DNA from 3 places in the Cytobacillus sp. genome. Region 3 is predicted to be linked to each of the others. Evidence: riboswitches for the same ligand, from Rfam matches in the RefSeq annotation. Region 3 holds a riboswitch; each other region holds the start of a gene.
What was found. A riboswitch is a leader RNA that binds a small molecule or an ion and turns the genes downstream of it on or off. The one in region 3 is predicted to bind S-adenosylmethionine.
Positions count from the first base shown of each region.

Region 1: it holds a riboswitch for S-adenosylmethionine, as region 3 does, so the genes downstream of both, ACEQ1T_RS10235 (O-methyltransferase) here and ACEQ1T_RS01500 (methionine ABC transporter ATP-binding protein) in region 3, are expected to answer to the same signal.
Region 2: it holds a riboswitch for S-adenosylmethionine, as region 3 does, so the genes downstream of both, ACEQ1T_RS06275 (2,3-diketo-5-methylthiopentyl-1-phosphate enolase) here and ACEQ1T_RS01500 (methionine ABC transporter ATP-binding protein) in region 3, are expected to answer to the same signal.

Region 1 covers NZ_CAXQGS010000053.1:108,313-118,849, forward strand. The annotation lists gene ACEQ1T_RS10225 (DUF6063 family protein) at 1-745, shown strand, start outside; gene ACEQ1T_RS10230 (hypothetical protein) at 723-5,183, shown strand; SAM riboswitch class I at 5,258-5,364, shown strand; gene ACEQ1T_RS10235 (O-methyltransferase) at 5,458-6,036, shown strand; gene ACEQ1T_RS10240 (PH domain-containing protein) at 6,076-6,456, shown strand; gene ACEQ1T_RS10245 (PLP-dependent aminotransferase family protein) at 6,485-7,855, opposite strand; gene ACEQ1T_RS10250 (GNAT family N-acetyltransferase) at 7,948-8,520, shown strand; gene ACEQ1T_RS10255 (PLP-dependent aminotransferase family protein) at 8,590-9,780, shown strand; gene ACEQ1T_RS10260 (hypothetical protein) at 9,907-10,188, opposite strand; gene ACEQ1T_RS10265 (hypothetical protein) at 10,198-10,537, opposite strand, start outside.
Region 2 covers NZ_CAXQGS010000040.1:34,111-44,647, reverse strand. The annotation lists gene ACEQ1T_RS06325 (MFS transporter) at 1-1,070, shown strand, start outside; gene ACEQ1T_RS06320 (hypothetical protein) at 1,248-1,568, shown strand; gene ACEQ1T_RS06315 (ferredoxin family protein) at 2,009-2,293, opposite strand; gene ACEQ1T_RS06310 (FAD-dependent oxidoreductase) at 2,293-3,588, opposite strand; gene ACEQ1T_RS06305 (electron transfer flavoprotein subunit alpha/FixB family protein) at 3,581-4,606, opposite strand; gene ACEQ1T_RS06300 (electron transfer flavoprotein subunit beta) at 4,632-5,450, opposite strand; gene ACEQ1T_RS06295 (aspartyl-phosphate phosphatase Spo0E family protein) at 5,706-5,939, opposite strand; gene ACEQ1T_RS06290 (acireductone dioxygenase) at 6,238-6,771, opposite strand; gene ACEQ1T_RS06285 (methylthioribulose 1-phosphate dehydratase) at 6,833-7,468, opposite strand; gene ACEQ1T_RS06280 (2-hydroxy-3-keto-5-methylthiopentenyl-1-phosphate phosphatase) at 7,465-8,127, opposite strand; gene ACEQ1T_RS06275 (2,3-diketo-5-methylthiopentyl-1-phosphate enolase) at 8,120-9,352, opposite strand; SAM riboswitch class I at 9,439-9,542, opposite strand; gene ACEQ1T_RS06270 (pyridoxal phosphate-dependent aminotransferase) at 9,635-10,537, opposite strand, start outside.
Region 3 covers NZ_CAXQGS010000012.1:7,104-17,640, forward strand. The annotation lists gene uvrB (excinuclease ABC subunit UvrB) at 1-1,181, opposite strand, end outside; gene ACEQ1T_RS01475 (CsbA family protein) at 1,576-1,812, opposite strand; gene ACEQ1T_RS01480 (alpha/beta-type small acid-soluble spore protein) at 1,962-2,237, shown strand; gene ACEQ1T_RS01485 (M20 family metallopeptidase) at 2,394-3,602, opposite strand; gene ACEQ1T_RS01490 (MetQ/NlpA family ABC transporter substrate-binding protein) at 3,630-4,457, opposite strand; gene ACEQ1T_RS01495 (methionine ABC transporter permease) at 4,476-5,126, opposite strand; gene ACEQ1T_RS01500 (methionine ABC transporter ATP-binding protein) at 5,116-6,147, opposite strand; SAM riboswitch class I at 6,306-6,406, opposite strand; SAM riboswitch class I at 6,506-6,605, opposite strand; gene ACEQ1T_RS01505 (DMT family transporter) at 6,673-7,593, opposite strand; partial or broken gene ACEQ1T_RS01510 (PLP-dependent aminotransferase family protein) at 7,725-9,148, shown strand; gene ACEQ1T_RS01515 (PAS domain S-box protein) at 9,264-10,537, shown strand, end outside.

The DNA of each region.
Region 1 (10,537 bases), on a different contig from region 3:
GAGTGCAGAAAGTATCAAAAAAGCATCAGCGGTTTATTTTACGCTTTTAAAAGATAAGGTCATCGACGAAAACAGCGAGTACTTTCAGGCGTATTTCGATCCTGATGTAAGACAGACGGTTCTCTTATTGGCAGACGAATCCGGCACCTTTATCATTGAATCGCCAAAACGGATTCAGCTCGTCGTGCAGCCGACCGGCTCTGTTTTTGCTACAAATTTTACTCATATGAAAGATCGGCATAAGCAGATTGAAACGAAGAAACACTTTCACCTGATGAGCGTAGTCATTATGGCATTCCTGGCAAGCATCGACCGCAGCCAGGCGGCGAAAATCCGTACGAAACGCGAAGGGGTTAGCTTCTATACCCTGGAACGGCAAGTGAATGATGTTATCATGAATTGGGATAGCATTCTTAAAGCAAAACCGGATTTCGGAGCAGATGAAAAAATTGATATGAAGGACGTTGTGACTACATGGAAATACATGGAGGTCGACACGGATGATTATGGATCTAAGAAAGCCAATCGCAGGACGCGTATCGGTTTGATAGCAAGCAGCATGCGTCTTTTGGAGACAGAAGGACTTATCGTCATTCTCGATCGGGAGGATATTCCAAAGGCGATTCCTAAACAGGAATTATTTGAGCGGATTGAATATCTGTATCATGATTATGACCGTTATGAAATGTTCAAGGAACTAATGAAGGCAGAGGAGGAGCAGCATGCCGAAAATCCATCGAATTAGAATTGCCGGCCTGAAATATGATGGCATGCAAAAGCAATACAAGGATACAACATTTAACTTCCATAATGAGGAGACCTCCACAAACGGCCTTATTTCCATGATGAATGGAGGCGGGAAAGGGGTGTTCCTGCAGACCATCTTCCAGATTCTCAAGCCGGGAACGTCTTGGGGAAAGCAGAACAACCGCTATTATCAGCAATTCTTTTTTAATAATAAAGAGCAATTCATTCCTTATACCTTTCATGTTCTCATTCAATGGGAACTCGACGGGGCTGACCGCAGGCATTTGGTGACGGGCGGAATGTTTTCAGCAGAACAGCGGATTTCCATGAACGAAGAAGGCGGAGAAAGCAAAACGCTTGAACAGGAAGCGAAAATTATCCCGAATATTGCGTTTTATACAAGGGAGTTTGAACGGAAAGAAGAAGCATCACTTGAACATATTCCGCTCTATGAAGATGGTGAACTGGCTGATACGGATGGCCTGAAGGATTATTTAAAATGGAATGGCTATGATGTCTACCGTGATACAAAGAAGCACTACCGCATTCTTGATACATACGGCATTAACCGCAAAGACTGGGATATTATGAAAGACATTAACAAGGATGAGGGAGGCGTAGGAAAATTTTTTGAAGGTGCTGAAGATGATCACTCCCTGTTCCAAAAGCGGATTATTCCTACAGTCAGCCAGGTTCTGCACCGGACTGAGCATCAGAAGAACGATCTGGTGGAGATTTTTAAGAGTCAGGCAAGCATTGCAAAGGACCTGCCTGTTTTGCTGAAAAGAGAGCAGGCTCATAAAGAGTTCCTCGAAGATATTCTTCCATTTGAAGAGAGTCTGGCAAAGGGCATCGAGCATAAAGAAATTGTTGAGGACAGCATTAAGGTCGGGAGACAGCTGCTTGGTGCTTTAGAGCATTTGAAGAAAACGGAAGAAGAAACACTCATTGAGCTGGAAAATGAAAACGATAAATTAATGGGCAAGCAAGTGGAACTGCGTTTTCAGAAAGATAACCTTGAGTACGCAAAAGCTCACAGGGAAGTGCTGGATTGGGAGAAGAAACTAGGGGAAGAGCAGAAGAAGCATATGATTCTGCAGGAAACGGTGAAAGAAAAGCAGGAGAGAAAAGATGAGCTGGCTTTTCAGCTGTTATTGAAAGAATGGCATGAAGGGGAACAGAGCATTCGCGCGCATTCTCAGCAGATTATGAAGCTTGAGCAAAACAGCGGCCTAGAGCAAGTGAATCAAAGAATGGATGAAATCAAAAAAGAAGCGGCTCAGCAGTGGGAAAAATCCTCCGCGGCTATTAGGGAAGCCGTTCAGCATTATGCCGGATATCAGAAATTTTTAAAGAAAAAAGCAAACGATCTGTCTAAGCAGGATAAACAAAAGACCCAGAAGATTGCCCAGCTTCGTACGGAAATTGATTTTCTTTATACCCAAATTCATGAATTTGAATCAAAAGAAGAACAGCTTATCAAAGAATTCGGTGATCGCTTAACCTATGATTTAAAGGGCTTTATCGAAAATCTTAACAAACAGATAGAAACCAAAAAATCTGCTCTCGAAGATTTGCAGGCAAAAGAGAAACAATCCAATGATAAGCAGAACCAGCTTGCATCTTCACATGGAACGCTCGCTCAATCCATTCAGTTTTCTGAAGAAAAGTGTGAAGAGTTTAAGATGAAAAGTGAAGAGCAGCAGCGAAAAGAAGGGAAGCTGTACGATAAGCTGCAAGGTGTGCTGGATGATGTCACAGCACAGTTTACGAATGCTCTTTTATCCAAATATGCCCTGCAGGTGGAAGAGCTGCTCGTTCAAAATCGTGAGCAAGGGGAAGACATTAAAAAAGTGCTCTGGGAAAGGCAGCTGGATTATGCTTTGAATGATGAGCATTTCTGGATTGCGAATAATGATGTGAAGGAACTAAAGGAATGGATTGATGAGAAAACAGGGATAGATGTGTTTTACGGCTCACAATTTCTCCAATCCTTAAAACCGGATGAAATCGCGAGCCACATACTTTCTCATCCTCTCCTGCCCTATGGCTTAGTGGTAAGCAGGCCGCAATGGGAAAAAATGAATAAGCAGGTCCTTGCCGGAAGAATGTTTAAGAACCCGGTTCCGATTTTTATGCGGGAAGACATGACGGGCGAAAATCCGCAGTATTCCTTTGTGATGATCACCGGTACGGAGAAGGAACTGCTGACAGATAAAAGTCAGTTCATGAACTGGAAAATTAAGATTGCCAAACAAATAGAAGAAAAGAAAGATACACTTCTAGAAATTGAAAAAACGGAGAGCTCTCTCCGCCGTATTTTAAAAGAAATCGACCGTTTCCTTTCCAATGACCTTGCCGGTGATATCGAAAGAGCGCTGCTTCAGGAAAAGGAAGCCATGCTTTCCAAGAAAACGGAATTGCAGGCCATCATCGTGCAGGAGGAAAAAGAAAAAGAACGGCAGCGGGAACTTAGAGAACAGCTGGAAAAGACGAAGGTAAAGATTGAGAAGCTATTAAAAGATGTGGAAACATTAGAGAACTTTAAACATGAAAAGTCGCTGCATCAGGAAAATAAACGGGTAAAGCAGGAAAAAGAGAAACAAAAGGAAGCTTTCGAAAGTGTACAGAATGAGCTTGCAAACGAGCATCAGACCATCGCTGAACTGCAGGAAGAGTGGAGCCAAACGTACTTGGAATGGAAGCTATCAGCGGAGCAAAATATTAAGGAGATTAGCTTTTTTATAGATGGTGCTGTTTTTCCAGCCGCTGAGAAAGCAGAAGCCTCTGAAGAGGTCCCGCGATTATCATCTCATATGCTGGAAGAAACCATTGGAAGCATTGAGGAGCTTAAACAGCTGCAAAAATCAAAAGAAGTACAAGCCAGTGAATTGCTGGCGATCCAGGCGACAAAAGAATCGGAGCAAAAACAGCAAAAGAAGCTCGAGAAAAAACTTCATGCTCTTAACGTAGAGTGGAAGGATGCGTCTGTACCGGATGAACCAATGAGTATTTTGGAAAAGATGGTTCAGACAGCTGCAAAGGAAACAAAGGCAGCAGAGAAAGAAGAGCGAGAGCAGGGAACAGCTGTAACAGTTGCTGATACGTCTTTAAAGCATGCGAAGGCGCAGCGTGATAAGACTGTTAAAAAGGTGGCCAAGCATGATAAACATCCTGAAGAATGGGAAGAACTTGATCTGGAAGTGAAGACGATTGAAATTACTGACCAGACCAAACAGACGAATGCAGAAATAAAGAAAACGGAAGAGCGCAAAAAAGAGACGGAGCAAAACATTGCTGAGTTTGAAAACAATCAATTGCATCTATCCGTAATCCTTAAAGAGGAAGCAGCAGCTTTTACGGATGAAGATATTGAAAAAATAAAGAGCCAGGGAAAGCAAAGCATCATTTCCTGGAGTGAAAAACATCAGGGTATCCAGGATGAAGGCCAGGAGAAGCACGCAAAAATTGAACAATCCCTGCGCAATTTAAAACTCAATATTGAAGGAAAGGATTGGGAAATCCGCTTTAAGAATGAAGTTTTAACTACGCTTGATCATATGGATACCAGGCATTATGCGCATATTCAAAGTGTGGTCCAAAACATGAAGCGCTTTTCACAGAGCGGCTTAGAGCAGCTGGAACGAGATAAAGAACGGGCAGAAAAAGCGCAGAACTTCTGGGCCAGCCGTGCGAGCATGAAGGTAATGAGCATTTCAGAAGCGATTCGCTCGATGATTGCGAAAATGAAGCTGAAGAATGAACGGGGTTCTTTCCCGCTCGTTCAGCTCAAAGAAGACATCCTTCCTAAAAAAGCGGAAGATATTGAACCTTTACTGAAACAGCATTTCGTTTCGGCCATTAACAAAATTACGAAACGATTCGAGATGATTGATGACAATAGTCTGGAGCAGGATCAGGAAATCAAACAGCTCATCAGTGATGAGCAGATTTTATTTGTCTCCCTCAGGAATCGTTACCCGGAGCTGCTGGTATATAATATGCGTACTGATAATGCATTCATGTACGGAAAACCGCAGCGAGAGCATTATTCAACCTGGCAGACGATCAACCAGGGTTCAAAGACTAAATCCGATGGCAGCGGCGGTCAAAAGCTATCTGCACGCATGGTCATGATGATGATGCTTCTTTCGGTCAAGAGTGAAACCGATCAAAGCTGGGTCCCGTTAGTCTGTGATAATCCGTTCGGACAAGCTGCTTCTGCCCATGTACTTGACCCGATTTTCGCAGTAGCAGATAAGCTGAAGTTCCAATTCATCGTCGTTACTCCTCCTGAGTTGGTGAAAACAGAGATCAGCCAGAGATTCGATGCGTATTATAAATTGGACTTCATCCGGGAAAAAGGGAAAGAGATTGTATCGGATACGATTATTCCGGCATTCCGGATTTATCAAGGGGAGGAAGCTGTTCATTAGATTAAAAGAATTAAAGTGTTGCCATTTTGCAAAAACTATGCAATACTTGGTTGAAAATATAAATTTTATACAAATTCTTATCCAGAGAGGTGGAGGGACTGGCCCTGCGAAGCCTCAGCAACCCCTGATTATGTCAGGAAGGTGCTAATTCCAACAGAGTTGATGCTCTGGGAGATAAGAGGTCGTTTTGATAAGTAAAGGCCTCTTATAATGAGAGGCCTTTTTTTGATGCTCTTTTATGATTTGATAACGAATAAAGAGGAGGAATGGCAAAATGGAAAACGGTGTTATACAGGTACCGGAAGCATATTCGAGGATATTGCAGGAATCTGATGTGCTCGGCTTCGGGCAGTCATGTGATCGAAAAACAGGATTTTTACTGAAGGGGCTGGCTGCCTCAAAACCAGGAGGAAGCTTTTTGGAGCTGGGAACAGGAACGGGAGCGTCTGCTTCCTGGATCATTGATGGGATGGATGAAGACAGTAAGCTTACAACCGTTGATATAGACTCTAGTGTGCAATCGATCGCGAGAAAGTACCTCGGGAATGACAGCAGAATCACATTTTGCTGTGAGGACGGAGCAGCTTTTATACAAAACCTGTCAGAAGGCTTCGATTTTATTTTTGCAGATACATGGCCGGGGAAATTCGAGCTACTGGACAAAACCCTGGATCATTTGAATATCGGCGGTTTTTATGTGATTCATGATGTGTTTCCGCAGCAGAAATTGCCTGAAGAATTTAGGATAAAAGCCACTAAACTTCTTAAAACTCTGCAGGACAGACCTGACCTGGACATAACAGAATTGGATTGGTCTACCGGGCTGATACTTGCAGTGAAGACAGCGGTTTGATAGATGAAATTATTTACTGAAAATGAGGGGGATCGTTCCATGCATAGCGTTAGAAGTCAGGTTGAACATGTATTGAAAGAAGGTGAAAACATTATTGAATGTTTAAGCTGTTCATTAGTTGCCCATTACTGTTTAACTCCGCACGCAGGCTTCTTTGCGGCAACGAACAAAAGACTGCTATTCTATGGAATCCCGGTATCAGAAACAAATAAGGAAATAATTGAAGAATTTGCGTATAACCAAATTACTTCCATTGAAGAAAAAAGGGGAATCACCGGGAAGCATATTCATATGTACTATAAGCAGGACTTGTATAAATTCCAGCAAATCCAGGGGATGAATTTGTTTGATTTTATGGTGGCTATTAAGGAAAAGATATGCATGTTTACCGCTTCACCAAAAGAGCGTTATCCTGTTTGATAAACGCTCTTTTAGTTGAATATATGACTTAGTCTAAAAGATAACCTTTCCATGCTTTAGCGATTAACTGGACTCCTCTCTCAATCTCGTCCATCGATGGTGCGCCATATCCAAACATCACATGATTATTTGGCTTGTGAAGCTGATACATAGGCGAAACAGCATCGATTTCAACTCCCGCCGACTTTGCCAGAGCAATTGCTTTAGGTTCATTCAATCCATCTGGTAATGTCACGATGATATGCAAGCCCGCTGTATCTCCAATTATGTCAAAGTGTTCTCCTAAATGCTTTGACAGGCTATCTATTAAACAGCTCCTTTTAGCTCTATATAAAGTTCTCATTTTTGCTATATGAGATGAATAAAGTCCTTCTTCCATAAATTTTGCAGCAGCTCGCTGATCGATTCTTGAAACAGTCGACTTTTGATAAGCATTAAATTTTTCGAAGTCCTGCTGCAGTGCTGCTGGCATAATCAGATAGCTGATCCGAAGTGATGGCAACAGTGTTTTTGAAAAGGTGCCGAAATACAGTACCCGCCCGGTGGAATCCATATGTGATAATGCTGGGATTGGTGCCCCTTTGTAGCGAAATTCAGAATCATAGTCATCCTCGATAATGAAAGCATCCTGATTAATTGCCCATTTCAACAGTTCAACCCTTCTGGCAATAGACATAATTGTACCAGTAGGGTATTGATGAGCAGGTGTCGTATACAATAATTTTATTGGCTCATCAGGCACACAGCATCCTTCCTCATCCACAGAAATCGGATAACAAGGCAGCTGCAATTGATCAAAAACAGATCTTGCCCGACTAAAACCTGGATCTTCTATTCCGATGGCTCTCCGTTTAAAAAACAAACAGACATTTAGCAGCAGCTGCTGAAACCCGCTGAAAATATACACTTGCTCCGGCTGGCAGGCCAGCCCTCTAGCTTGCTGTAAGTATAGTGCAATTTGAACACGCAAAGAATATTCGCCCTGCCACTGTGCATTGCTGGCATTAGATTCATTAAGCTCTTTTCTGTATAATCGGTTCCAATGTTTATAGGGGAAGGCAGAGGCATCAATTTGCCCATTTTTAAAATTTATGAGGAACTCATTCTGAATTCTTTTCTCCAAGTCCATTGTATTAATCTGATTAAAGTGCATTTCACCCTGAATTTCAGAAACAAAATAGCCTTTGCGTTCTGCTGAATAACAGTAGCCTTCACTCTGCAATTGTTCATAAGCCATCTGAACAGTTATGATGCTTACGTTTAATTGTTCAGCCAGCCGCCGCTTTGCAGGAAGTCTTGCATGAGCTGACAATTTATTATCTAAAATCGCCAGCCGAATTTGTTCATAAATTTCTTTGTACTTTATTCCATTTTCCGAAAGCAGAATTTGAATTTCCATCGAATCATTCCCTGGTATTATATTAAAATTCATTTTTGGTTATTTTTATCATACCAGAATTCGGCTTTAATAGATTCAAGGAGAGTGATAGCATGCAAAAATTAGAAAACAATGTTGTGCAGTTAATTCCCATGGAGCTTGAGCATGTTGACGTAATTTATGAAGCAGCTCAGGATAAACGCATATGGGAGCATATGTCTGTTGATTTAACAGAGAAAAGCAGGGTCATTCATTATGTCAAAGATGCCATACAAAAACGGGAGAGAGGCACCGATTTTGCTTTTGTCATTGTCCATAAAAAATCAGGGAAAATCATTGGCGCTACCTGGTTTCTTGATATTTCAGCCCAGCATAAACATCTTGAAATCGGCTCCACTTGGATGAGCCCTATTTATTGGCGCACGGATCTTAATACAAACTGTAAATATTTATTATTAAAATACTGTTTTGAAGAACTGTCACTTAATCGCGTCCAAATCAAAACCGGACATGAAAATGTCCGCTCACAGAAAGCGATAGAACGAATCGGTGCGGTAAAAGAGGGCGTTCTTCGAAATCATATGATACGAAAAGAGGGGACTATTCGTCATACTGTCCTGTATAGTGTCATAAAGGAAGATTGGGTAAAGGTAAAAAGACATTTTCAGGAGCACTTGCTTTTATAGTTTTAGTGGAGCATCTCTTGCAAGAGGTTTATAATGAATAATAAAACTGCTGGAAGGGTGTGGATTCAAGTGAATGCCGCTTCTTTTTTTCCTGACAACATCAAATTAGCACTTCAGAATAATCCCCCTGGGGAGTGGATTCCGGAGATTCCAGATGAGTGTATACGCCTGCATTGCGGCTATCCAGCTCCTTCCCTTATGCCTGATGAAGAGGTAAAGGCAGCTGTTAACAGTCTATTAGAGGAAGAGCATGATTTGCCGCTCCATTATATAGGAAGTCCCAAAATAATAAAACTCAAGGAACAGGTTTTAATGAGATTGAAAGAGCGGGGAATATCTGTTGCTGAAAAAGAGCTTTTGATCACTTCGGGTGCATGCCAGGCGATCGATTTGATTGCCCGCATTCTCCTTGATGAGGAGTCAATCGTGGCAATAGAATCTCCTACTTATATGGAGGCTTTAGAAATTTTCCAAAACTACACAAAACATACAATTAGTATTCCTGTAGACAAGAACGGACTTCAAACAGATGTATTGGAAGAGATTCTAGAGGAAAGAAAGCAAAAAGGGCTCGCTCTGCCTCGTTTTCTTTATACGATCCCAACCTTTCAAAATCCTACAGGTACGACAATGACAGAAGAGCGCCGGCAGCATGTATTGGAGCTTGCCAATAAGTATAATTTCCTAATAGTTGAGGATGATGCTTATGGGGAATTATCATTTAATAAAAGTCTCCCCACTCTTAAAGCAATGGATCAAAGCTCCCGGGTTCTGCATGTCGGTTCGTTATCCAAGATAGTGGCCCCCGGCATGCGTATAGGATGGATAGCGGGAGCAAGTGAAATCATCCATGCATGCGCCTGGTTTAAAAAAGATCTGAACCATCCGTTTGCTCAATCTGCCATGGCTGTTTATTTGGCAAACACGGATTTTAATAATAAACTAGTAACCTTGAGAGATACATACCGGTCCAAATGCAATGTTCTGATCTCAGCATTGGAACAGTACTTTCCTGATTCAGCTTCCTGGTACGTGCCTGAAGGGGGTTATTTCGTGTGGATGAAGATTCCCGGTGCCGATACATCGGAACTGCTGACACTTGCCCTTGCAGAGGGGGTATCTTTTATTCCTGGCAAGTACTTTTTCAAAGATCAGGGAGCCGGAACTGAATTTCTGCGTCTTTCCTTCAGTTATGCGGATGAGAAGGAAATAACAGAGGGGATTCGCAGGCTGGGAAAAGTCGCAGAGGCCTATCTTTAAATGTATTTCTATGGAACTTTTAAAAATGAAGAGGAATAAAGGAAACAAAGGCCTAATTTTCTTGGTTTTGTAAGCCAGAAATTAGGCTTTTTCTTTAAATGCCGAACAGTGATAGATATAAATAAATTAAAGTCTTACCTGAACCTCAGAACCGTCCTTAGCTTTGACATCTACTATCACGATCCCCTTTTGATTTTTCAGTTCCTTGACAATAGGCTTGAGCGCTTCTTTATCTATTAATGGAAAGGTAAAGTCCAGTTCTTTTCTTTCGAAGTGCTCTTTTGTCCATTTGTTTACATTTTGATGAAACATTTTTGAACAAAAAATTGAAATGGCAATGTTTAAAATTGCATATGGAATTGGGATGGTTAACCGAACGTCTTTTGCTTTCACTTTTACATGCAGCATAGGCATTCACTAATCGATGATGACAGAAACGGTATCCCCGTTTGCCGATTTAATATCAACAATTTGGCCATCTAATTCGTTTTCGATTGCTTCTATAATAAGGCTTATGTCTATATCTTTAACGTATTTTTCTGATTGGGGGATACTAGCTGCGATGCTGTGTCCAGCCATTAATACTGCCTTGACAAGTTTTATTGGCAAATTGACCGTAACGTTATCATCTTCGGCGGATACAACACGAATTTTTAAAGTTTTATCTAAATATTTAGCCGTTTTCACTGCCAGCTTATTACCCGTTTCTTCTTTCTCTTTTAATACCTGGATCAGTTCTGATCCCTTATCGGCATCA
Region 2 (10,537 bases), on a different contig from region 3:
CACAGCTAGGAATGATTGCCTTTTCACTGAATATCGTGTCATCTGTCATGCAGCCGGTTATTGGAATGGCCACTGATAAAAAGCCGTTCCCTTTCGCCTTGCCAATCGGCCTGACTTTCACTTTATTTGGCATATTAGGATTGGCCTTTGCCCCGGATTATAAATGGATTATTATATCGGTATTATTGATTGGTTTCGGTTCAGCTGTGTTCCACCCGGAAGGATCCAGGGTTGCTTATTTGGCAGCTGGCCAGCGCAGAGGTCTGGCTCAATCTATCTATCAAGTCGGCGGAAACACAGGACAGGCACTTGCTCCTATCATTACCGCGCTCATTCTAGTTCCGCTCGGTCAAATGGGAGCTGCCTGGTTTACTGCAGTTGCTGCAATTGCAGTCGGACTGCTGATCTATATAGCATTTTGGTATACTGGACGCCTTCAGGAAGAACTAATTGCCGGCAGAGCTAAAAAACTAGCTGGTGGACATAATAATAAAAAGATATCAAAAAAAGTATGGCGTGCACTGACCCTGGTTCTCTTCTTGATATTTGCCCGTTCATGGTATATCTCCGGGATGACAAATTTCTACGCTTTTTATGCAATAGAAAAATATTCTTTCTCCATTAGTCAGGCACAGCTCTTCTTATTTGCATTTTTAGTATCAGGTGCTTTGGGCACATTTTTTGGCGGGCCGCTTGCAGATCGGTTTGGAAAGAAAAGGATTATTTTCCTGTCCATGATCCTGACTGTTCCGCTTTCCATCCTGATTCCTTTCGTTCCATCTCCAATTGCATTTGTCATGCTCGTGGCTAGCGGATTCATACTGATGTCAAGCTTTTCGGTGACGGTAGTATACGCTCAGGAATTAGTTCCGGGCAAAATCGGCACTATGGCAGGACTTACAGTGGGGCTGGCTTTTGGTATGGGGGCAATAGGCTCAATTGCTCTGGGCTATATTGCTGACACTGTTGGTCTGATAAATATGATTATATTAACCGGCTTTCTTCCCGTACTGGGTTTGCTGACATTATTGCTCCCGCCGGATGAAACTGTTTCAGAATGGAATAAATAGATAAAAAGGAGGGGTCCCCCCTCCTTCTTCAAAAGGATTGCAGATTCTTTTTTAAAAGTTTTCTAAAAATTTTAACAATTGTGTGCAATCTTCTCCTTTTTTGCCATATAATAAAGGTAAGATATTAGCTCTCTTTGTGCAGCTAAATACCCTGTAAAATGTTAGGAGGGATTAAATATGCACCTGCCAAACTACTTTGATTTTTATCAAAAATGCCTTATTCCAGCAAAGGCAGCTGAGCCATTCCTTACGGCTGGGCAAACCCATTGGCTAATCGCTCTGGAAGGACAGCTTAAAGAACAGGAAAATGAATTCTACGTCTGGAAAGTAACCCTATATCCGTCCAATTCAGAAGGAAGTTTTTCATGGAATAAGGCGCTTTATTCTTCATCTCTGTACGAATGCATCCATAAAGCGTTTGAACATGCTAAAGAGCTTGAAGCCAATGTAAAAAACTCACAGTTCAATTTTTTAAAGAGACAAGAGAGAATCAGCTAACCTCAAATTTTATTCCCCTATGCGTTACTCTTTTTTTACCCTCGAATGTGAAATAACATACATATAGGTAATTTCTACTTTTAATCAAAACCCTCAGAAAATTGAATTCATAATTCATTATAAAAAAAAGAGCCTAGACATCTCTAAGCTCTCCAAGATTATAGGGGGTCAACTATAATAGTCCGACCACTTTTAGTTTAACAGATCCTGCCTATAAAATTAAGATACTAAAGTACTATTACTTAAAAGCTTTAACGCGGTAATTTATAATAAAAACAGAATAACATACTGCAGGATTAATAGTTTTGATATAGGTTGTTAACATTTTGTTAATATTTCTAATCTATAATATAAATGTACCGAAAGATAAAACCTTTTTCATTACCCCCCTTTTCAAACCGGCCAAATATGGCCGGTTTTTGTATGAAATAGGGGTTTACTTATGCAAGCCTGAATACTATACCATGGCCGCCTTTTGGGTATTCCCATTTAATATTCTGATATGGGCATCCAATCCGGCAGCTGCCGCATTCATGGCATCCTTCATAACCCACCTGCATTCTCAATCCTTCCCACTTGTACACCTCAGCCGGACAGAAAATAGTGCATATTTTATCGGGGCATTTTGTCATGCAGATATCATGATCCAATACGGTAAGATGTGATTTGGTGTCTGCCTTAAAACGAACTAAATATTGCTTTTCTTCGATCGTTTTTGTTGACATTATTTCACCGCCTTCCATGCCCTGTACATGTCTTGAAGCACACGAATGGTCCCGCGCTCACTGGTGAAGCTCTTCACAATTTCCTTTTGCTTATCTTTCTTAGGAGTTCCATCAACTGTAAAGAATTTGCTTGCTGCCCTGTTCAGCATTGGAACATATTCCTTAAAATACTGAGGATAGTGTTCAAACGTGTGAGTTGCATCTTTATATTTTTCCAGGTCTTTAATAATAAAGCTTTGATACAGTGTTTCCCTGTACTGATTCAAGCTTGTTTCGCTAAAATCACCCCGTTTTTTGGCATCAATGATGGTTTCTGCAGCCATCGTTCCGGAAGCCATTGCCATATTGGAGCCTTCGCGATGTATGGCATTAACCAGCTGGGCAGCATCACCTGCAAGAAGGACACCATCCCCGGCCACTTTAGGCACTGAATGGTAGCCACCCTCAGGAATCAAGTGAGCCAGATACTCAGCAGATTCTCCCCCTTCTATTAAAGGTCTTACCATAGGGTGTGTTTTTAAATAATCCAGCAGGTCATAAGGCTTAAGCTTTGCCTTAATCATGCTTGACAGTGTGGTTCCCACACCAATGTTAATACTCTCTTTATTGGTGTAAATAAAGGCAGTTCCCAGATTGCCTTTCGTAGAGTCCCCAAATATTTCAATCGTACAGCCCTGGTTGTCTTCCAGGTTAAAGCGGTCATTAATTTTGTCTTTTGAAAGATTAATGACTTCCATTACCGTTAGTGCCACTTCATCAGGGCGAAATTCTTTATGGTAGCCCAGCTGTTTTGCCAGCAGTGAATTTACACCATCTGCCAAAACCACCACATCTGCATACACCTCACCATCCGGCCGGTCAGTTCTTACACCAACTACTTTTCCATTTTCAGTCAGACACTCAAGCACGACTGTTTCATTTATTAAAAGTACTCCCTGTTCAATCCCTTTTTTTGCAAACCATTGGTCAAATGGCGCCCGGAGTACTGTAAAATTATTATATGGCTCCTTCCCCCACTCAAGACCTTTATAGCCAAAACTCACTGTCGATTCTTTATCCATCATCCAAAACCGCTGCTCTATGACAGGCCTCTCCAGCGGTGCTTCTTTCCAAAATTCCGGAATGATTTCCTCCATTTGCTTACGGTATAATACTCCACCCATTACATTTTTGCTGCCGGGATATTCTCCTCTTTCAATTTGCAGGACTTTTAAACCGTTTTTGGCGCATGTGTATGCACAGGAAGTCCCTGCAGGCCCAGCCCCCACCACAATGACATCAAACTTTTCAGACATAACTCATTTCACCCCCTCTTTCCCTTGCTTCCTTTAACTCTTTAATTAGCTTCGGCACAATTTCAAGTGCATCACCCACGATTCCGTAAGTTGCTACATCAAATATTGGTGCTTCCGGATCTTTGTTAATCGCAATAATGAACTCTGAATTCTTCATGCCTACGACATGCTGAATTGCCCCTGAAATCCCAATAGCAAAATAGACCTTTGGTGTAATAGTTTCCCCGGTCTGCCCTACCTGCTGTTCATGCGGCAGCCATCCAGCCTCCACTACATCCCTAGTACCCCCTACGGTTGCTCCAATTGCTTCAGCCAGCTCATGGATCAGCTGAAAGTTTTGAAAATCACCCATCCCTTTTCCGCCTGCAACGACAACATGAGCATCTGCTAAATTCACTTTTTTTGTGACATCTTTCACAATTTTAATCACCTTAGTGCGCATGTCATCTTCCCTTAGAGCAATCGCTTCTTTTATAACCTCTCCCTGCCTATCTGGATCTGGCTCCATGGCTTTCATAACCTTAGGCCGGACAGTAGCCATCTGCGGCCGGTGCTTTTTACAAAGGATGGTTGCCATTATATTTCCCCCAAACGCCGGGCGGCTTGCTTCAAGAAGCCTCTTATCCACTTCGACATCCAGCATGGTTGTATCTGCAGTCAATCCTGTGCTAAGATCTGTAGCAACAGCACTGGCCAAATCTTTACCATTGGAAGTGGCCCCATAAAGAAATATTTCAGGTTTATATTTTTCTGCAAGATTGATAACTGCCTTCATATATGATTCTGTCCGGTAATCCTTCATTACTTCATGGTCTATTACATATACCTGATCAGCTCCATAAGCGATTACCTCCTGACTTAAAGGCATTATTTCATAACCAAGCAGCACACCGGAAAGAGGCACATCCAGCTTATCTGCCAGCTTCCTGCCTGCACCGAGCAATTCAAGGGATACCCCCTCAATTTTTCCATCATTTTGTTCTATGAATACCCACACTCCCCGGTTCTCATCCATCATGTAAATTACCCCCTAATAATTTCTGTTATCGGCTTACAAACAGCTCTTTCTTATCATTAAGAAGCTCCATCAGCTGCTTAACCTGTTCGTCCGCATTCCCTTCAAGCCTCTTTCCGCCTTCCGGCTTAGGAGGGGTAAACATTTTTCCAACTATCGTAGGAGACCCTTTCAAACCGAGCTGTGTACGATCCACATCCTCGAGATCATTTACAGACCAGATAACCGGCTCATACCTGGCAGCTTTTATCATGTTAGGCATAGGAGAGTATTCTATGCTATTAATCTCTTTTTCAACGGTCAGCAGACAAGGGACTTGAGCTTGTATCAATTCATACCCGTCCGTAATTTTCCTTTTGATCAGGATCGTTTTTTCACCTTCATTAAATTCGGATACCTCTATAACATTTGTAACTGGCGGAATATCCAGCCTTCTTGCTATCCCTGGTCCCACCTGGCCGGTATCTCCATCAATAGCATGTTTTCCGCATATGATTAAATCCACAGGCATATCTTTTGAAATGCGTTCCAATGCTTTAGAAAGAGCATAGCTTGTTGCGAGTGTATCTGCACCGGCAAATGCACGGTCCGAGATTAAAAAACCGCGGTCTGCTCCAATTTCGATGCTTTTCTTAATAACAGCAACAGCCTGTGGAGGCCCCATGGATAAAACCGAAATAATGCCTTTTCCTAAGGTCTTTGTTATTTTCACTGCTTCCTGCACTGCATGGGCGTCATAAGGGTTTAAAATGGCAGGAGCACTTCGCCGGTCAAGAGTATTAGTCTTGGGATTGATTTTAATAATTTTTGTATCTGGGACTTGCTTGACACACACAACTATGTGCATTTTTTACTTTCCCTCCTCTTAACTTAAAACTTGTATGAGTATTGTTCGCTTTAAGAGATTTATAAAAAAGCTTTGTATTACGATATATGATTCTCGATACAGGCATAGTACTGCAATAAGGAATTAATAAGAAATGTGCTGCTCAATATCAAGAAAAGAGGAAGCAGGCTCCCCAAATAAAAAAAAGGACCCATTATGGATCCTTTTTTTTGCTTCCTTATTATATGCTCAATATATATGCTCGGCTTTTTAATATTAGACAACTGCTTTCTTCCATGAGAGAATCATTTCCCGGAAGGAAATCCTCATTCTTTTCTTTTGTTCCTTCTCTCTTTTAATGACGCATTGATATTCAAAAATTAATTGATCAAGTTCCTGGCTGCAGCGCACAGTTTCCTGGCTCGCCATTCCATTTTTCTTGGCTGTTTCTATCATTTTTTCCCTTTTTTGCTGAATTTCAGTCAGCAGCTGTATTCTTTTATAGCGCAACGTTCTTCCTCCTACTCCTATCCCTTTATCCGATATAAATGTGTCTACTTGAAGCATTATTACAAGAATTTCTATAAATGTAAATAGATTCGCAATATTAGACAATCTTTTTCCAAACTTATTTTTATCGACATCAATTTCAATTCGCCATCATGCGGTTTCGACACATTCTGCTAAATTACACATGCGGCATCAACGGGATTTGATAAAAAATTTGCCAGACTAAAACATGTAAAAAATATCCAATTGTTATAGTGAGAAAATAAAAACCCAATGCCGGTGGCAATGGGTCATCAAATTATTGATGGACTTCCTTTTTTTCATAAATTGGCACCCATCCTTCTGCAGAAACAAAAATTCGGATGGCTACTACTTTTCGATCATCCTGGAGGGTAAAATAATGGCGGATGTTTTCAGGTACGGATATTAAATCGCCTGGATTCAGGAATACTTCAAAGAATTCCCCATCTTTTCCTTGTATAATAAAAACTCCATGGCCGCTGACAATAAATCTCACCTCATCATCAGTATGATGATGTTCCTGCTGGAAATTTTGAAGAAGCTGCTCCAAATTCGGCGTATTCTCTGAAAGCGAAATTACATCCTGTGCCTTATATCCTCTTCTTTCTGAAATATCTTTAATTTCTTCAGCAAATGCAGCCAAAATTTCTTGTTTTTCATTATCGGAAAGTAAATATTTTTCCTGCAGATTTTCAGGCAATTTCTCTATTGCCCATTGCTCATAGATAACCTCCTGCTTTTCCAGAAAAGCTGCAACCTCTTCCTGATTCCTGATTTCTTTTTTTGAATTTTTCAGTACAATATATGCCAAACTAATCAACCCTTTCTATTAAAATCTTTCTCTAGCATGTTTTAGAACAGAAGCTTGGGTACTAGACTACTTTAAATAGCTGATTGGGCTTATGTTCCAGGAGCCTTAGCTGATAGCGGAAAAGAAACTCTGAAGCCTCAAGGATCTTTTTAGCCTCAAAGGAGGTTTTGCCCCATACAGTAATTCCATGATTTCTTATTAAAACAGCACCTGCATCTTCATGTATATGGGAAGAAAAACACTTAGCCAGCGCGGGAATATGTGCATGATTCGGAATAATCGGAATCCTAAGAACAGCATCTTCCTCCCATTTATCAAATGCTTTAATCAGCTCCTGCCCTTTAAATGTAACTGCCTCCTGATCACCATAAATTTCTGAGATGACATTATTATCTATTGTATGTACATGGAGACTGCATTCAGCTTTTGTTCTTCTATATATCTCAGTATGCAGAAGTGTTTCAGCGGATGGCTTTAGATGTGTTTCCACTGCCGGGTGTCCATATTCATCAACAAGGAGAAAATCTTCATCAGTTCGTTTCCTTTTATCCTTTCCGCTTGCTGTAACGAGGAATTGAAGGGGACGCCCGCTGACCTTAATGGCCAGATTTCCGCTCGTTCCCATAAACCAGTCCCTTTCTGCAAGCTCGTCCTTAATATCTGCAAGCTCATTCCATTTTTCCTCAAGTCTGCTCATACCCTCACCTCATTTAATCTTTTTAAAAGCTCAATGCAATCATAGAACGATTCAAAGGCACAATGATTTAGGTTCATCTCTTTGCTTTTCTCCAGGAGCAGGTCTCTTGCTATGACAAAGTCTGCCTGTTTTGCAGCCTCCAGATCAGTTACTGAATCCCCGATCACCACTTTAAAGGTTTCCTCACCCTCCAGTTTTCTCATAATGGAAGGCTTGCAGCAGCCGCAATTATTATCGCAATTCTCATCACAGCTATGCGGCCATAAGATTTTAATTGTATCGCCGCTAAAATCAGAACTATTGCAGAACACCTCTTCAAAGGGTCCATACTTATCCAATACAGGAGCCACAAAAAAATCTATTCCTCCGCTGACTATATAAAGCGGTATATTTTCCTTTGCCAGATAATCGATAAATGGCTGAAATCCCTCTCTTACTCTCGCATTTTCCAAGATGAAATCGGTGATCTCATCTTTCAGACTGCTTGGGAGAAGGGAAAACATCTTTCCTACTCCTTCCTGAATGGAAATTTCCTGTGCCAGAACTTGATTTTTTATCCCTTCCCACCTGGAAGGAGCAAAGTGCTTCATGATATGAATGATGTTATCATTTTCGGTAATAGTTCCATCAAAATCACAAAAAACCGCTATTTTAGCCATTCTTGACAGCCACCTCTTTGTACCCCCACAGATCAATCGCTTTTTTTAATTCAGGGAAGTTTGATGGAGCATCTGTTAAAGAAGCCCCCTTTAATATTAAATCAATTGCCTGGCGGAATGCCAAACCGCCTCCTCTTGCCCCATCCGGATGCCCATGTACGCCGCCTCCGGCATTGATTACACTGTCTATTCCGAAGTCTTCGAAAAGAAGAGGCACAAGACCCGGATGGATGCCGGCTGATGGAACCGGAAAGGTTCTTTTGCAGAAATCATTCTTAGTCAGGGCATCCCCAATTGATAATGCCTGAGTTTTTTCAAGGGCAACCGATCCATAAGGGGAAGGGAATAGAGACAAGTCTGCACCTGCATACCTGAGAAGTTTCCCTAAAAGCAAAGGATAGGAAATCCCATAAACATTTGAAGCAGAAAGTGCTCCACTAACTGCAGGATGTGCCATGATAGGCAGCCCAATCTCTTCATCTTCTCTTAATGACTGCAAAACATCGAGCCCATAAGAAAATACATTAAACAGAAGAAGGTCTGCACCAAGTCTGGATGCCTTCCTTGCCTTTTCTTTTAATTCAAAAGACCTGCCTGTTAAATTTACAGCATATAGGGTACGGTGCCCTGTTTCCTCATAAACCTGCCTTAGCACTTCTTTGCCTTCGGTTATCCTGGCTTCAAAAGGTGTAAGGCGGTTTTCAAATAGAATTTCATCATCTTTTACAAGGTCGATGCCGCCAAGGGCCTGTTCCCTAAGCTGCGAAGTTAAAAAATCCATGTCTTTGCCCAGCACCCCTTTGAAGATGCTCATTAGAAGGGGTCTGCCATATACATTCACTTTTTCCCTCAGTCCGTCAATCCCGAATCGAGGCCCAGGGAAAAAGCTTTTAAGTTCATTGGAAAACTGTAAATCTAACAATTTAATCTTTCCGTCCAATGACAGCTTTCCAAAGACTGTTGTTAATATTGCCGGTAAATCCGGACTGAAATTAACAGTGGGATAGGCAATCTTAATGACTGCAGCTGTTTCCTTTCTTTCTTCATCTTTAATAAGGACTTCAACAGCAACGACCCTGCCTTTATGCTTTTCCAACTGCTGTTTTTCAAGCTCGGGCAAATGGGTCCATGACCCGACCGTTAACCCTAAAGCGATCTCCTCGGCCTTTTTCTCCGGGTTATGTTTTTCATCATGAATCAGATACGTTGCAATAATTTCACTCATGTATATTCTTCCTTTCAAAAATCAAAGAATGGGAACAATAAAAAACCTCTTCAAATAAGAAGAGGTTAGCATAGCAATCTAACATCTTCTTATCTTTCAGCTAAAAGCTGCAAGATTTAGCACCGTGCTCAGGTATAAGTCGGTTGCCGGGCTTCATAGGGCTAGTCCCTCCGCCTGCTCTTGATAAGAAAACGAAACGAGTATTCAGTTAATTTCGAATTAAAATTTAATTAGAATTATGACAGTGCTTAATATTTTTGTCAATTGAATTATGAAAAAAATTTAAAACAAATTTAATTTTTTTATTCGCCCCACTGCTTCTTTAAGTCTATCCTCAGATGTCAGCAATCCGGCTCTCACATACCCTTCTCCATAATCACCAAATCCGATGCCAGGTGCAACCGCAATATGCGCTTTATCCAAGAGATAGTCAGCAAACTCTTCCGATGTAAATTGCTCAGGGACTTTGAGCCATGCAAAAAAGGAGCCTTTAGGAGCTTGTACATCCCAGCCAATTTCCCTGAGGCCAGAGATGAAGGTATTCCGTCTGGATTCGTAGATAAAATTCAACTCATTAACACAATCCTGGGGTCCTGACAGAGCGGCTGCTGCAGCTTCCTGAACAGCACCAAACAAGCTGACGTATAGATGATCCTGCATTAGATTCAGTGCTTTAATGACACTTGCATTTCCAGCTGCAAATCCTATTCTCCAGCCTGCCATATTAAAGGTCTTTGAAAGGGTATAAATTTCAATACCGACCTCCTTTGCCCCTTCTGCCTGAAGAAAACTTTCAGGCTTGTTGCCGTCAAAACCAATTCCGCCATATGCAAAATCATGGACGATGCAAATACCATGACTTCGGCTCAAATTAACTGTTTCCTGAAAAAAATCCTTATTTGCCACTGCTCCTGTCGGGTTATTTGGATAATTAAGGAACATCAGTTTAGCTGAATTAAGCTGATCTGCTGACAATTCACTGTATACGGGCAAGAAGTTATTATCTTCTCTTAGAGGCATTGTCACCATGTTTGCTTTAGCAAGTGCTACACCTGACCAATAATCAGGATATCCCGGGTCCGGAACCAATACGCTGTCCCCAGGGTTTAAAAGGCATTGAGGGATTTCAACAAGGCCAGCTTTACCTCCAAAAAGGATGGCTATCTCGGTTTCGGGATCCAATTC
Region 3 (10,537 bases):
GCCGAAACAAAGACAGCCTGTTTCACATGCTTCTCGAACTCGGTAAACGTAAGCGGCCTGTTATCCATGGCTGAAGGCAAACGGAAACCATGATCCACTAGCACGGATTTTCTTGCCTGATCACCATTGAACATACCGCGGATTTGCGGCAGAGTTACGTGTGACTCATCAATCACAATTAGAAAGTCTTCCGGAAAATAATCCAGAAGGGTATACGGTGTTGAACCAGGCGGCCTTAATGTTAGATGGCGGGAGTAGTTTTCAATGCCGGAACAAAAACCCATCTCCCTCATCATCTCAAGGTCATAGCGGGTCCGCTGCTCCAGGCGCTGGGCTTCAAGAAGCTTATCGTTTTCTCTTAATTCAGCAAGGCGCACTTCCAGTTCTTTTTCAATGTTCTGGATGGCGACCCGCATTTTTTCTTCACGTGTTACGAAGTGGGATGCCGGGAAAATCGCAACATGCTCACGTTCACCCATAATTTCTCCGGTGAGGGCATCTACTTCACGGATCCGGTCTATCTCATCACCGAAAAACTCTACACGGATACAATGCTCATCCCGTGATGCCGGGAAAATCTCTACTACATCCCCGCGTACACGGAAAGTGCCGCGCTGGAAGTCAATATCATTGCGCTCATACTGAATGTCAACGAGCCTGTGAAGAAGCTGGTTCCTCTCAATTTCCATGCCGGTTCTGAGGGATAGCACCATTTCACGGTATTCTTCAGGAGAACCCAAACCATATATACAAGACACACTGGCAATAATGATGACATCATTGCGCTCAAATAATGAAGAAGTAGCCGAGTGGCGGAGCTTATCAATTTCATCATTGATGCTTGCATCTTTTTCAATAAAGGTATCTGTAGAAGGCACATACGCCTCAGGCTGATAGTAATCATAGTAGCTGACAAAATACTCAACAGCATTGTTTGGAAAAAAGTCCTTGAATTCACTGTATAACTGCCCAGCAAGTGTCTTATTATGAGCAATGACAAGCGTCGGCTTGTTAACTTCTTGTATAACATTTGAAACCGTGAAGGTTTTTCCCGTTCCTGTTGCACCCAAAAGCGTCTGGTGCTTCTTGCCGGAATTAATTCCCTCCACAATTTTTTTGATTGCCCCAGGCTGGTCGCCCTGAGGGGAATATTTTGAGACTAATTCAAATTGATCCTTCACCTATAAGCCTCCCGTTCAAATTACTTTTATCTATATATGAATCACAAACCAGCATTGTAAGAATTAAAGATCCGGGATGCATGGCTGATTTGTCAGTTTTTTACTCAAAACTCATATCACCATTCTACCACAAAGAGCCTAAAACAAACCAACAATATGCGAACGGATATTCGTTTTTTTGTTTTTACAGGGAAAATATTGCTTGGGAAATATGCCGAATTATCGAGGGGGGTGTCGAAGCAAGGTTAATCAAACGTTTGATTAACGGGGTGTAATCCAATCAATCGTTTGATTGATATTGATGAATAGCTGATGCTACGCAAGCATAAATTCAGATGAAAATTCATTAAACAAAAAACCTGTCGATACGTTTGATCGACAGGTTCCGCAAGAATTATTCCGCACTTAGTTTTGTTTTGGGCTTCAGTTTTTGAGCGTACCAAAACCCGACAGTCAATGAAAGTGCGTCTATAACAATTAAGGCAAATGAATTTGTATAGCCTTTATAGACAGAAGCAGCAATCAGTCCCACCGTTAATACAAGCCCAATCACACGATTATAGCTTACTCTCGTAAAGAGCAATACCAGCAGGCCAGGCAGCAGCAGAGCTGACAAGTATTTTAATGCCAAACAAAACACCTTCTTTTGTTTATTCACAATGATTCAGGGTTTCTAACATTAGAATATCTTCTCATAAGAAGATGTACAAGTTTTTTCAGTGTTATTCCCTATGTTCTTTCACATAATAAGAAAAAGTACTTATTATGGAGGAATGTATCATGGCAAGAAGAAAAAGACGCCCGCTTGTGCCGGAATCAAGAGCGGCATTAGACCAGCTGAAAAATCAGGTAATGGCAAACCAGGGATACCATGTTGACAATGAAAACCCTGATGGCGTGAAATATGAAATTGCCGAGGAGGCCGGTGTGCCATTGAAGCCGGGCTATAACGGCCGTCTTACATCCAAACAGGCAGGAACAGTGGGCGGGAAGATTGGCGGAAGTATGGTGAAGGAGCTTATTCGGATGGCACAGGAACGGATGAAGGAACAGTAGGTAATCGTGAACTTTAGGAAAAGAAAGATGAAATCGAGGGACGAGCAATCAATTGGAGGAGAAAATTCAGCATTTTGAGGCCGAACAACACTCCAATTTGAGGAAAAGACTCACTAAAGTAAGGAAAAGCTATCCCGCAAAGGATAGCTTTTGTTCTTATTCAGCAGCTTTCCGTTCTAGAAATTCCTGTTTAATGGATTTAAGCAACTCCGGATTCGTTACCAGCTGGAAGGCAGTCAGTGCGAGCCCTTTTGCTCCGGTTATCAGAGCTTCGTCGCCTTTTTCAGATGCTGCAGCCTCACGAAACGGAACTGTATGGGCAACAAGATCATCCGCACCAATTTTAATATAAGGATGAATGGTTGGCACCACTTGGCTGGTGTTGCCTGCATCCGTTGAGCCGATTCCATCTCTGTCCCCTTCAACGACCGTTTCTCCCAAGTCTTCAATCACTTCTTTAAACACCTGGTCATATGTCTTGTTTAACAGCAGGTTATCAACTTCATTTTGAAAAGCAATAACATTGAGCTTTGCTCCTGTTGCCAATGCGGCGCCTTCAGCGACAGCTTTAACCTTCCGTGTTACCTCATTAAGACTGGTTCTGGTTGTAGCACGGATGAAGAATCTGGCTTTTGCATACTCTGGGATAATATTTGGAGCATCCCCGCCATGAGTAATAATGCCATGGATTCGCACATCATCCTTTAATTGCTGACGAAGGGCATTAATTCCGTTAAACAGCTGAATAACTGCATCAAGGGCATTGATTCCTTCCTCCGGTGAAGCTGCCGCATGGGCAGGCTTTCCGATAAACTCGAAGTCAAGCGGATCAACTGCCAGTGATGAACTGGTCAGGCGGGTATGGTTTGATGGATGAACCATCAGGGCAGCGTCAATGCCTTCAAGCAAGCCATGCTTCACAAAGCTTCCTTTTGCACTTCCATTTGGACCGCCTTCTTCTGCCGGGGTTCCAAATACTACTGCTTCCCCACCGGTCTCATCAATGACCTTGCTCAATGCAATGGCTGCTGCCACACTTGTCGTACCTATGATATTGTGACCGCATCCATGACCCAGCCCGGGAAGGGCATCATATTCTGCAAGGAATGCAATGGACGGCCCCGGTCTATCGGATTTCTTCCGGGCGAGGAAAGCTGTTTCATGCCCGGCCACTGCCCGCTCTACTTCAAATCCTTCCTTCTCAAGGATGCCTGAAAGCAAGCCAGAGGCAAAAAACTCCTCATTCCCTATTTCCGGGTTTGCATGGATCTGGTGGCTTGCGGAAAGATAAAGTTCTTTATTATCCTCAACATTTTTCTTGATTGCTTCTTTTAGTTCAGAAAGTGCTTTTACAGGTGCCGCCATCATTGTTCCTCCTTTATAAATAATTTTTTACCAGCCAATTTCACTTAAAGGTATGAAAGTCGGGATCATGCTTCCGTCATATTCTTTCGTGATGAAATCAGCTACATCATCTTCCTGGTAAAGTTCTGCAATTCTCTTAAGCGTTTTGTTATCTTTATCTTCTGTTCTGACAGCAATGATATTTACATACGGAGTAGCGGTTTCGCTTTCAATAAAAACTGAATCCTTAGTTGGGTTAAAGCCTGCATCTACAGCAATTCCGTTATTGATTACAGAAGCAGAGACATCTGGAAGTGCACGCGGCGTCTGTGCTGATACCATTTCTACAAATTCAAGGTTCTTCGGATTTTCAACGACTTTATTCAAGTCCAGGTTTCCGTCATAGTCCTCGGATAATCTAATCAAGCCGGCTTCCTCCAGTAAAAGAAGGGCTCTTCCGCCATTTGAAGCATCATTTGGAATGGCAATTTTGCCGCCTTTCGGAATGTCTTCCACCGATTTTACTTTTTCAGAATAAAGGCCCATTGGTGCTAATACAGTTGTCGCAATTGGTGTAAGATCCATATTATGCTCTTTAATAAAAGTATCAAAATAAGCGACTGTCTGGAATGCATTTACATCAAGATCACCTTCTGCAAGGGCAACGTTTGGCTGTACATAGTCAGAGAATGTTACAACCTCAATTTCAATGCCTTCCTTTTCAGCCTTTTCTGCAATAAAGTCCCAGATGCGTGTATCAGATCCGCTGACACCTAATTTAATTTTCTTGGTCTCTTCTCCGCCAGTTGTGCTTGAGCATGCTGCAGTGAACACAGCCAATGCTAAAATAATGAATGATAAAAATAGTTTTTTCATGATGTGTTTCCTCCTCATTTATCTTCTTCTGATTTTTTTGGATATGATATTTCCGAATGACTGCAGGCCTTGAACCATGACCACTAAGATTGCAACGGTAATCAGCATGACGGTTGTATCGAATCGCTGATAGCCATATGTAATGGCAAGGTCACCAAGGCCGCCGCCTCCGACCGCCCCGGCCATGGCTGATGCTCCGACCAGACCGATTGTCGCAATTGTAAAGCCTAATACCAGCGAACTGAGCGCTTCAGGAATCAGGAACTTTAAAATGATCTGGCCAGGTGTCGCTCCCATTGCTTCTGCAGCTTCAATGACTCCCGGATCAACCTCAAGCAATGAATTTTCTATTAATCTCGCAATATAGGGTCCTGCATAAAAGACAAGCGGCACTACTGCTGCAGCAGTTCCAATCGATGTCCCGACAATCATCCGGGTGATTGGGATGATGGCTACCATTAAAATGATGAAGGGGACTGATCTGAAAATATTAATAATGCTGTTTATGATGTTAAAAACAACGGTGTTTTCCAGCAGATGCCCTTTCCTTGTTACGACAAGCAATATGCCAAGCGGCAGTCCAATAAGAGCTGAAAACAGCAATGAGAAAGCCACCATTTGGATCGTTTCAATTAAGGCTTCGATGATTTTTTCCTGATTAACTAGCACGTGTTGTCACTTCCTTTATAGAAACTTTTTCCTGGCTGATGTACTGGATAGCACGTCTGATTTCACTGTCCGGACCCTGGAATTCGACAATCAGGTTGCCAAACGGTGTTCCCTGAAGTTCAGTAATATTTCCAAACAGGACGTTGAAGTCGATATTAAACTTTTTGGCAACCTGCGAAAGGAGCGGCTGCCCGGCAGAATTTCCAACAAAGTTGATTCTAAATACCTTTTGAAGACCTTGCTGTCTTTCGATCACTTCTTTAATGGAGTCAGGTATTTGATCATTCATAACCGTGCTGACAAAGTTTTTCGCTGTTTGTGTTTTTGGTGATGAAAAGACATTAAAGACGGTTCCTTCTTCGATAATTTTTCCTGCCTCAATAACAGCGACACGATCACAAATCTCTCTGATTACAGACATTTCATGGGTAATGATCAGAATGGTAATATTGTATTCTTTATTTATTTTTTTCAGCAGCTGCAGGATCGAGCTGGTTGTCTGAGGATCCAGTGCTGAAGTCGCTTCATCACATAATAGAATGGAAGGCTGGGTCGCCAGTGCCCTGGCAATTCCGATCCGCTGCTTTTGTCCGCCTGACAGCTGATCGGGATAGCTGTTCGCCTTGTCGGCGAGCCCCACGAATTCCAATAGTTCATGAACACGCTTTTTGATTTCATCTTTAGGGACCTTAGCCAGTGTGAGCGGCATCGCAACATTGGCAAACACTGTTTTCGAATTTAATAGGTTAAAATGCTGAAAGACCATTCCGATGTTTCTTTTCACTTCGCGAATTTCCCTTACAGATAAAGCCGTCAGATCATGTCCGCTGACAATAACCTTTCCTGAAGTCGGTTTCTCCAGCCAATTGACACAGCGGATCAAAGAACTCTTTCCCGCACCGCTGAAGCCGATCACACCGAAAATCTCACCCTTGTTAATCTTTAAGTCTATTCCGTTTAAAGCAGCTACCTGCTGTCCTCCGCTTTCATAGACTTTCTTTAAATTCTGAAACTCTATCATTCAGCATCTCCCCTTTGATGGTGACAGGTATTTATACCACTTTAATGAATTGGTATAGGTACCTGTCACTTTTTATTCACTAACTATTCCTATGCGAAAACTAAGAATTATATCCTGAAATTTACCCCTTCCATCAGAAGAGGTTTTTTGAAGGCCCCTCCTTATCTTTCAGGCTTTCGCCTGCTGGATTTGGCACAGTGCAGTCTGCCTGCTGCCGAAGCTTCATTGGGCCAGGCCCCTCTGCTTCTCTCGATAAGAATTATTCATATGTTTATGAATAGAATCTCGCTGCATTTTTCCGGTAAAATAAAAACCCTCTTCTAAAGAAAGAAGAGGGCAGCATTTATCAATGGTCCTCTTCTTATCTTTCAAGCTAAGCTTGCTGGATTTGGCACGGTACACTTTTGTCCGCTGCCGAGGTGTCATAGGGCCAGTCCCTCAACCTCTCTGGATAAGAAGATTTTTATTATTTGGTTGTTTAATATGTTTATTACTTTACCACAATAAAGAAAAGGATGTCAATCATTATTTTTTAATATTTTCACCTGGTCCATTTTCATAAGTTTCTGTCACTTTAACAGAGCTCTCTTTACGGTGAATAATCATCACACCTGCTAGAGTAATCACACCACCTGCAATTGATAACATAGCCGGCACCTCTCCCAGCCAAACCCAGGCAATGACAAACGCTATTGCTGGTGTCAGATAAAGAGAGCTTACCGCTTCAGAAGTCCCTCGTATAGACGCAAGAAAAGCGAGGGCAATATATGGAATTACCGTTGGAAAAATCCCCAAATAAAGGACACTAAAAGTGGATTCGGCCGTCGCATGAAAGATCTCACTACCAAGCCCTGGAAGATAAATCAGCATAAAACTAGTCCCTGCCCAAACGGTATATGATGTAAATGACAAAAATCCGTACTTATTAAAGTATTTAGCCTGAAACACGAAATAGATGCTTTCTGAAACGGAAGCAAGCAGGACAAATAATATACCGGTTTGGATTTCAAACCCGCCTCCTGTACCAAGGGAAATAAGTACCGCACCCGCAAAACTGACTGCGGAACCAATCCACCTTACCCTTCCAAATCTTTCCCTTAAAAATATAGCAGCCAAAGCAGCCGAAAAAATCGGAGTCATTGATACAATCAAGCTTGCCGGCCCGGAGCTTACTGTTTTTTCCCCAATGTTGAGTGCAATATGATAAACCGTAAAACCAAGAAATCCAAGTATAAGAATAGGAGGAAGGTCTTTTATATCCGGAAGACGCATCTTTGTCAGCAGCGCTAAGACACCAAGTGCAGCGGAACCAATTAAAAGTCTAAAAAGGGCGAGGTTCTCCGGGGAGTACGATTCAAGTCCAGCTCGAATTCCCGGGAATGCGGATGCCCAGAGAATGATGATAGAACTATGCGCCCCGATAATCATAAATTTCTTATTTGCCAACTTCATCCCCCTTATCAGCATTTCCAGCCATTTTCTGTGCTGCTTTTCAGGATAATCAATAACTGATACAATGTCCTCAACCAATTAGAAAAGAATTTTGCCAGCCAATTTTTATGAAGGCGGTTATATGGATGGATACAGCACAATTGCCAAAATATCAGCAGGTTATAGAAACTATTAAAGGAAAGATTTCCAAAGGTGAATGGCCAATCGGAAGTAAAATTCCAAGCCAGCGAAAACTGGCTGAAGAGTTTGGAGTAAACCGAAGCACAATTATCACTGCTCTGGAAGAACTTGCAGCAGATGGATTAATAGAAGGGAAAACGGGGGTTGGCACTAAGGTTATTAATAATACATGGACTCTGCTCGCTTCAAGGCAGTCTGCCAACTGGAGTGAATATATCGATACAGGGATACACAGAGCCAGCGAAAAAATCGTTCAAGAAATTAATGACTTAGAAATGGATCCTGCTTTTATACAGCTCAGCAAAGGAGAGCTTTCCCCTGAAATTTTCCCTGTGGAAACGATGCAGAAAGTTCTAAAGGAAGCTGCTGATGAATTGAGTGAACTCGGTTATGAGGAACCAAAGGGGTATTTGCCATTAAGAAAGGCAGTCAGTGAGTATTTGGCAGCATCCGGAATAGACGCTTCTCCTTCCTCGATACTTATTGTTTCTGGAGGGCTGCAAGCCCTGCAGCTTATTTCACTGGGCCTTGTGCAAAGAGGGGTACCCGTATTTCTGGAAAAGCCCTCTTACTTATATTCTTTACAGCTTTTTCGGTCATCAGGCATGAATTTAAAAGGATTGCCGATGGATAAAGAGGGAATTATCACGAAAAGCATCTCTTTGAAAAAATATGAAAAAGGGAAATCCATTTTATACACCATTCCTTCCTATCATAATCCTACTGGAATTTTAATGACAGAAAAAAGAAGGAGGGAGCTGCTTGATGATTGCAGAATAGAACAGCTGCCAATCGTGGAAGACGATATTTATCGTGAGCTTTGGCTTGATGAAGCACCCCCTCCGCCATTAAAAGCAATGGACAAAACGGCCAGGTTCTTTATATGGGAAGCTTGTCAAAAACATTGAGTCCCGGACTTCGAATAGGCTGGGTAGCAGCACCTGAACCTGTTATCGACCGGCTTGCCGATCTTAAAATGCAGACTGACTATGGTTCAAGTTCACTATCACAAAGGGTTGCTGAAAAATGGCTGTCCACGGGCCTTTATCAAAAGCATATGGAAAGTGTACGTGAGCAGCTGAGAATTCGTCGTAATACTGCCTTAAATACATTAGATGCTCACTTGTCCGGGATAGCCGAATGGAATTCTCCGGAAGGAGGTTTTTTTATATGGCTGAAAGTACCGTCCAGTATTCCAATTCGAAGCCTCTATCGGCAGGCAATTTCAAGAAAACTGCTGATAAATCCGGGCAGCATTTACAGTGACGGGCCAATTCATTTTATACGAATTTCATATGCTTATGCCTCGCTGGAGGAACTGCAGAAAGGCATATTCATCCTTGGAGAGGAAATTAGAAAGTTCCTATGAGAATAGTACCTATCAAGGTATCCTTCTCACAGAGTGAAATTTATCCTATATGTCAATCCAAGCATGTATTGTATAATGATGGAAAAGTGCCATTTTTCAAAAAGGAGGGACAAAAATGATCATGACCGAGAATCCTGCAGATTTATTCGCGGACAAGGTGGAAGCGAGGAATCTGCAGCTGGCCATTCAGCATTCCAGCGATGTGATTGCAAGAGTGACAAAAGAAGGCATTGCTTTATATGTCTCCCCTTCCTGCTTGCCAATGCTGGGGTATTCGCAGCAGGACTTTTATCGAAGCAGCCTTTATACATACTGCCATCCAAATGACCGGGACCTTTTAAGAGATGCATTGACCGAGCTCGAACAGCTTCCGCATAAACGGGAGACCTTTCGCTTCAGGCATAAGGAGGGGCATTATCTGTGGCTTGAAGCCAATTTTTCAGTCATTAATGACGATAAAGAAATGATGTGCATCATCCGGGATATGACACAAAGAATTATCATGGAAGAGGAAATTCTGGAAACACAGGAGAAGTACCGCTTTCTGGTGGAGTACTCCAAGGATACGATAGGAATGGTGACACAAAAAGGGATTTGGACCTACATCAATAATGAAGGAAAGAAGCTTTTTGGATTCACGAGCATCAAAGAGATGATCGGCACCTCCCTCCACGACTACACTCCTCCTTCAGAACATTCTACCCTCGATGATTTTCTGCAAACAAAGCTAAGTGTAAATTTTGAGCTTAATCTGATCCGGACTGACGGACAAATGAGAAAAGCCGAAGTCCAGCTGATTCCAACCACTTTCAAGAACAGAAAGGTCTACCAAATCATTATTAAAGATGTGACCGGACAAAAGAAGACGGAAGAAAAGCTGCAGAATGCCGAAAAACTTTCGGTTGTCGGTCAGCTTGCCGCAGGCATTGCCCATGAAATCCGCAACCCGCTTACAGCCATAAAAGGCTTTACACAGTTATTATATGAAGATCATAAAGGCGATTTCGCGGAGGTCATCCTAAGTGAGCTGGAGCGGATTGAAGGCATCGTCAATGACCTGCTCGTTCTCGCCAAACCCCAAATAACCGAAATGGAAGAAACCTGCCTGACAAACGTTGTAAAAAGTGTGATCACCCTCTTAAACAGCCAGGCAGTTATGGAGAATATCATGATCGAACTAACACAGTCACCCGGCGAGTTTTATGTGAAATGTGAAAAAGATAAAATTAAACAGGTGCTGATTAACATCATTAAGAACTCAATTGAAGCCATGCCGGTGGGCGGAAAAATAAACGTGGATATCCGCCGGGAGGACCATTCTGTCATCATCAGTGTTGAGGATGAAGGAATTGGCATACCCGAAGAACGCCTTGCCAAACTGGGAGAGCC